Regions from separate parts of the Paracoccus sp. J56 genome, predicted to be linked through region 3. Evidence: riboswitches for the same ligand, from Rfam matches in the RefSeq annotation. Region 3 holds a riboswitch; each other region holds the start of a gene.
What was found. A riboswitch is a leader RNA that binds a small molecule or an ion and turns the genes downstream of it on or off. The one in region 3 is predicted to bind cobalamin.
Positions count from the first base shown of each region.

Region 1: it holds a riboswitch for cobalamin, as region 3 does, so the genes downstream of both, M511_RS03725 (DUF1636 family protein) here and M511_RS13965 (TonB-dependent receptor plug domain-containing protein) in region 3, are expected to answer to the same signal.
Region 2: it holds a riboswitch for cobalamin, as region 3 does, so the genes downstream of both, M511_RS05680 (ABC transporter substrate-binding protein) here and M511_RS13965 (TonB-dependent receptor plug domain-containing protein) in region 3, are expected to answer to the same signal.

Region 1 covers NZ_JAFL01000003.1:196,913-199,175, forward strand. Annotated here, with positions in the region: gene M511_RS03715 (DUF1801 domain-containing protein) at 1-18, opposite strand, end outside; gene cobO (cob(I)yrinic acid a,c-diamide adenosyltransferase) at 23-634, opposite strand; cobalamin riboswitch at 672-876, shown strand; gene M511_RS03725 (DUF1636 family protein) at 956-1,309, shown strand; gene cobW (cobalamin biosynthesis protein CobW) at 1,313-2,263, shown strand, end outside.
Region 2 covers NZ_JAFL01000005.1:171,084-173,346, reverse strand. Annotated here, with positions in the region: gene M511_RS05685 (metallochaperone AztD) at 1-344, shown strand, start outside; cobalamin riboswitch at 550-750, shown strand; gene M511_RS05680 (ABC transporter substrate-binding protein) at 919-1,938, shown strand; gene M511_RS05675 (FecCD family ABC transporter permease) at 1,935-2,263, shown strand, end outside.
Region 3 covers NZ_JAFL01000019.1:40,879-43,141, forward strand. Annotated here, with positions in the region: gene M511_RS13965 (TonB-dependent receptor plug domain-containing protein) at 1-1,125, opposite strand, end outside; cobalamin riboswitch at 1,261-1,476, opposite strand; gene M511_RS13970 (bile acid:sodium symporter family protein) at 1,634-2,263, shown strand, end outside.

The sequences.
Region 1 (2,263 bases), on a different contig from region 3:
GTCCTGCGGTTCGGTCATCGTCCTAGAACTCTACCCCCGGCTGGGCCTTGATACCGTCGCGGAACGGATGCTTGACCTGTTCCATCTCTGTTACAAGATCGGCAAGCTCGATCAGTTCCGGCCTGGCGTTGCGCCCGGTCAGCACGACATGGGTCATCGGCTGCTTTTCGCTGCGCAGAAAGACCAGCACCTCGTCCAGATCCAGATAATCATAGCGCAGGGCGATGTTGATCTCATCAAGCAGTACCATACGGATGCGGGGATCGCGGATCAGCTCTTTGGCCTTTTCCCAGCCGGCGCGGGCGGCGGCGATGTCACGCTCACGGTCCTGCGTTTCCCAGGTAAACCCCTCGCCCATGGCATAAAACTGGCACAGATCGCCGAAATGTCCGGTCAAAACCCGACGCTCGCCCGTGTCCCATGAGCCCTTGATGAACTGCACCACGGCGCAGGGCATCTCATGGGCGATGCAGCGCAGGATCATGCCAAACCCGGACGAGGACTTGCCCTTGCCCTTGCCGGTATGGACGATGATCAGTCCCTTTTCGCCCTGCTTTCCAGCCATCATCCGGTCACGCGCAGCTTTGATCCTGGCCATCTTCTCGGCATGGCGAAGGTTGTCTTCGGTCGGCATCGGGCACTCCTTTGCTTGACAAGTCGGGACCGGGCGCGCACAGACAAGGGGCGCTGGTTCCTGTCCTACGACAGGCTAAGAGGGAATGCGACAGGCAACCGCCTGGAAGCAGCCGCCCCCGCGACCGTGACCGGAAAGGTCGCCCATAAGCCACTGGCCAAAAGCCGGGAAGGCGGGACGACCGTGGGCTCCACAGGCCCGAATCCGCAAGCCGGGAGACCTGCCCGCGCAAAGGATTGACCGGCGGACGGGGTGTTCCTGCTGGGGCTTGGGGCATATGTCGCGCCCCCGCGCCCTGCCGCCATAACGGATGAAGGGCGCATGACAGTCACCTTGCATGTCTGCATCACCTGCCGCGCCGGCCTGCCCGTCCCCGACGGCGAGCCCGTGCCCGGCCTGCGTCTGTTGCAGGCGCTGACCGCCGAAACTCTGCCCCAAGGCGTGCGTATCGTTCCCGTCGAATGCCTGTCAGCCTGCGCCAATGGCGCGGCGATCGCGCTGTCGGGCCCGGGCCGGTGGACCTATGTCTATGGCAGCATGTCGGCTGATGACGCCCCCGAGATCATGCAGGGCGCCGCCGCCTATGCCGACGCATCTGACGGCATCGTCCCCTGGCGTGAACGCGTCACGATTTTCCGCAAGCGCAGCCTCGCGCGCATTCCTCCGATTGGGTAGCACATGACCGACCTGACCAAGACCCCAGTGACTGTCATCACCGGCTTTCTGGGCGCCGGCAAGACCACGCTGATCCGCCACCTGATGCAGAACCCGCAGGGCAAGCGGCTGGCAGTTCTGGTCAACGAATTCGGCACAATGGGCGTGGACGGAGAGATCCTGAAATCCTGCGCAGACGAAAACTGCCCGGCCGAAAACATCATGGAGCTGTCGAACGGCTGCATCTGTTGCACCGTCGCCGATGACTTCATCCCGACGCTTGAACGGCTGATGGCAATGCCGGTCAGGCCCGACCACATCCTGATCGAGACCTCGGGCCTTGCCCTGCCGAAACCGCTGCTTAAGGCGTTCGACTGGCCGGCGATCCGTTCGCGCATCACCGTGGACGGGGTGATTGCACTGGCCGATGCCGAGGCGGTTGCGGCAGGCCGTTTTGCCCCCGACGTGGCGGCAGTCGAGGCCCAGCGCGCCGCTGATGACAGCCTTGACCACGAAACGCCGCTTTCCGAGGTGTTCGAGGACCAGATCGCCTGTGCCGATATCGTCCTGCTCTCCAAGGCTGATCTGGCGGGCGAACAGGGGCTGGCCGCCGCCCGCGCGGTCATCGAGGCCGAGGCCCCGCGCAAGCTGCCGATCCTGCCGCTGGTTGACGGGGTGATCGACCCGCGCGTCATCCTGGGCCTCAATGCCGCGGCCGAGGATGACCTTGCCGCCCGCCCCAGCCATCATGACGGGGCCGAGGATCATGAGCATGACGATTTCGACTCGGTGGTGATCGAACTGGCCGAGATCGCGGACCCGGCTGATCTGGCCACCCGCATCGAACGGCTGGCGCGGGAACAGAACATCCTGCGGGTCAAGGGCCATGTCGCCGTCCTGGGCAAGCCCATGCGGTTGCTGGTGCAGGCGGTGGGCGAACGGGTGCGCCACCAATACGACCGGCCCTGGGGCGAT
Region 2 (2,263 bases), on a different contig from region 3:
GCTATATCGACCTGCCGTTCCGCCGGGTGGATTTCGCGCTAGACCCAGCCAGCCCCGCGACAGGCTATGTCCTGACCGAAGATGGCAGCCTGCACCGTGTGAACCTGCTTGACGCCGCTCTCAGCGACAGCACCAAGGTCACCGCGCCATATTCGATGGACGGCCACTGGAACGATCCGCGCCCGCGCATTGCCGTCGCCGGGGACGAGATCGTGCTGAGCGACCCGAATGCCGGGCTGATCCGGCGCATCTCGACCAAGGATTTCAGCGAGGTCGGCACCGTACCGGTCGAAGGCAGGCCATATAACATTGCCGTGGTCGGCGGCAGTGGCGTAACCCACTGATATAACAGCTGATCCGCTTTCATGACCTGACAATTTCAGATGCGCCGGCCGGGCTCCATGTGACGCGCATCATGCGAGGGCCGGAAAGGCCACGACAGGATACACCACTCCCCCATCCTGACGCGGTTTTCCTTGGCCCTTCCCGGCCTGTGGGGGCGGTCCCTGCCATGGAAGCCAGATTTACCTTGTTCATCCGCAATTTGGCGGGTAGTTGCCCGGTGTCGGTTTCCATATGGAATTGAAAGGGAATCCGCCACCGGACCTGTCCGGTGAACCGGAACTGCCCCCGCAACTGTAGGCGGCGAGGACATCCACGAAAATGCCACTGTGGCCATGCGCCACGGGAAGGCCGTGGAAAGCCCCGCGACCCGCCAGTCAGGAGACCTGCCGACACCCGTTTCAACGCAGCCCGGGCGGGGTGTCCGGGGAGGTGTTCGATGAATTTGCCCAAAGGGTGCCTTGCCGCGCCCGTCCCAGCCAGCATCAGGCCCTGCCGCAAGGCAAGGGCGCTTGTCAGTTTTTGGGCCGCTCCTCTCCTCCCGTCCCTGGCTGCCCTCACAACCGGAGACAATTCATGTTTGCCCGCACACTGACTGCCGCGCTGCTTGGCGCGGCCACCATGATCCTTGCCACCCTGCCCGCAGGCGCACAGACCCAATATCCGCTGAGGCTGCAAAACTGCGGCGTCGATCTGACCATCAGCCATGCACCTGACAGCGTGGTCAGTGTCGGACAGGCCGCGACCGAGATCCTTTATTCGCTGGGGCTGGCCGACAAGGTCCAGGGCACTGCCGTCTGGTTCAGCGAGGTCCTGCCCGAATACCGCAAGGTGAATGCCTCGATCGAGCGGCTGGCCGACAACGACCCGAGCTTTGAATCGGTGGTGGCGAAAAAGCCCGGCCTGGTCACTGTGCAATACGAATGGCACATCGGTCCTCAAGGAATCGTCGCCACGCGTGAGCAATTTGCCGATGTCGGCATCCCGACCTATGTGCTGCCCGCGGACTGCTGGAACAAAGACAACAGCAGCGGCTCGGACGGGACCCGCAATGCCATGTTCCAGATGGAATCCGTTCATGCCGGCGTTCTTGAACTGGCACAGATTTTTGACGTGCCGGAACGGGGTGAGGCACTGGTCGCCGATCTGAAGGCGCGCGAGGCGGCGGCAGTTGAAAACGCCCGGTCGCTGAACCTGAAAGATGCCTCGGCCGTGTTCTGGTTCTCGTCGGCCGAGATGGACGTTGATCCCTATGTCGCGGGCCGCAAGGGACCACCCGCCTATATGATGGAAAAACTGGGGCTGAAGAACGTCATCGAAAGCGATGAGGAATGGCCGACCGTCAGCTGGGAGACCATCGCCCGCGCCAATCCTTCGGTCATCGTCATCGCCCGGATGGACCGTCGCCGGTTCGAGGCTGACGATTACGAACGGAAGCTCGAGTTCCTGAAGTCCGACCCGGTAACCAGCCAGATGGAAGCGGTTCGCAATGACCGGATCGTGGTGCTTGACGCCCATTCGATGGACCCCTCGATCCGCAATGTCTCGGCGCTTGAAACACTGGCCGGGGCGCTGCCGGCCTTTAACCTCGAATGACGGTCGCGACGGTCCGCAGCTATCGCCCGCGCGCGCCCGGGTGGCGATGGATCTTGGCAGGCAGCCTTTTGACGGTGGCGATCCTTGCCGGGGTTATCATAGGCGAAATGCCCCTGCCCCCTGATACCGTGCTGGCGGTGCTGGCCAACAAGCTGTTTGGTGCCGGATATCCGGTGGACTCGATCAATGCGGCGATCATCTGGAATTATCGCATGCCGCGCACTTTGGTCGCGGCTGCCTGCGGCGCGGGACTGGCGCTGTCCGGGGTGGTTTTGCAGGCGCTGATCCGCAACGCGCTGGCTGACCCCTATCTGCTGGGGGTATC
Region 3 (2,263 bases):
ATATTCCAGCGCCACCGATTTGCTGTCGCGCTCGTAACGGTTCGCCCCGTAAGCGTTCGAAGTTTCGTAAGTCTCGCGCTTTGCTTGCAGCGCCACGCTTAGTTTTTGCTGAGCATCGCGGACATGGCCGCCGTCCAGTGCCCAACTGCCGGTATATTTGATATCCCGCAGCCGCGAGGCATCGTCGTAATCCGGGACACCTGCGTTGAAATGATCTGCCGTCTGGTTCGAGCCGGACAGAACGAAGCGGTGCAAAAACCGCCCCTCCAGCGCCGCTGCCTCTAACCAGAGCGAACCATAGGTTTCGTTGCGTTTGGCGGTAAAGGGCGTATCAATCACATAATCATCGGGAGAGTCTACGGCGGTCCAGCTCGTCCCGTCATAGCCATATTCCTGCCAGCGGCGGCGCAGGGTAAAGCCCGCGCTTATCCCATCGGTCAATTCGTACGAGCCGGTCAGGCCCAGTGTGTCGTGGTCGTTGAAGTCGGTATCCCCGCCCGGGGTGCGGGATGTATCCTCGCCATCGCTGCGCCGTGACACGGCCGACAGGCTGATGCCGCCGCGCTCACCCCGCGCCTGCACATAGGCACTGGCCGTGCGGGTTCCGAGCCCGCCGACCTCGACCGTTCCGCCATAATGAAGGCCGGGGGTGCGGGCCTGGCGGGTGGTGATCGAGATCACGCCCGATGCGGCATTGGCGCCGTGGATGGTCGATTGTGGCCCGCGCAGCACCTCGATGCGCTCGATATCCTCGGCAAGCATTCCGCTGAAGGTATAGTCCCCGCTACCGGGAGAGTTGGCCTCGACCCCGTCGATCAGCACCAAGACATGGTTGGTCTCACCGCCGCGAATACGGATACTGGTCAGCGACTCTCCGGTCGAGGTGACAGACAGGCCGGGGACGGTGCGCAGCGCGTCCTGAACCGTGGTGACGCGGCGCTGTTGCAGATCTTCGGCGGTCAGGACGGTATAGGCGCGGCCATAGGCGCTTTCGACGACCGGAGAGAGGCCGCCCGACAATATGACCTGATCAAGGATCACGGTTTCGGGGACCTCCTCGGCGCTCACGATCACAGGCAGCAGCGCGGCGGTAATGGCGATAAGGGAAACGGTGGTTCTGAACATTCCGACCTGGCCTTTCCAGTGCGGGTCACTGACCCGCGAATTGCAGAATATCCCGTAAAGGCTCTGGGCTGAGCCTGCGGGATGGTGAATGTCACCTCTGCGGGATGGCCGCTTTCCTGGCGCACCCCGCGCCGGAAATGGGTGATCGCTGCGGCAGGTCTCCTGGCTTGCGGATCATTGCTCGGGCCGGCCTTCCCGGGTTTTATCCCAGTGGCATCATCGACCATCGCTCTCCGCATACAGTTGCGGGGGCAGCCCCGGACTTGCCCCGGTCCTTCGCGGACCATAAGGCGTACCGGCGTTCCCTTTTCATCCGGCTGAAGCGCCGGAACCGTAGCGGCTTTGCATTGCCGCACAGCAGCATCAGCTGTCAAGCGTCATCGCGGCAACAGCCCCTGGCGGTATGCTGCCCCTGCGTTCAGGGCGCAACGGCATGATCCGTGATCCCCGCCTTGTGCCCGCCGCCGATCTGTATGAGACAGGGGGCATCCGCGTCAGGAGGTCAGGGATGAACGCATTGAAACGGATCGGCATCGACACCTACATGCTGCTCTTGCTTGGCATGGTGTTGCTGGGCTTGTTCCTGCCTGCGCGCGGCATGGCGGCGGATCTGCTGTCAGGGGCGACCTTCTGGGCTGTAACGCTGCTCTTCTTTCTGTACGGAGCGCGGTTGGATCCGGCATCGGTCAAGGCAGGGCTGCTGAACCTGCGCCTGCAGGGACTGACCTTTGCCGCGACCTATGTGCTGTTTCCGTTGCTCGGGCTCGGGCTGGCGGCACTGTTTGGCCAGGTGCTGGGGCCTGAACTGACCATGGGCCTGATGTTTCTTGCCGTGCTGCCCTCGACGGTACAAAGCTCGATCGCCTTCACCTCGATTGCCTATGGCAATGTGCCGGCGGCGATCTGCGCGGCTTCTCTGTCGAACCTTGTAGGCGTGGTGCTGACCCCGCTGCTCGTCACCCATCTTCTGCATCAGGAAGGCGGAGGCGCAAGCCTCGACGCGATCCAGAAAGTCGCGGTCCAGATCCTGCTGCCTTTTGCCGTCGGGCAACTTACCCGCCGCTGGATCGGAGGTTTTGTTCGGCGTCACCGGTTACTGACCATGGTGGTCGACCGGGGCTCGATCCTGCTGATCGTC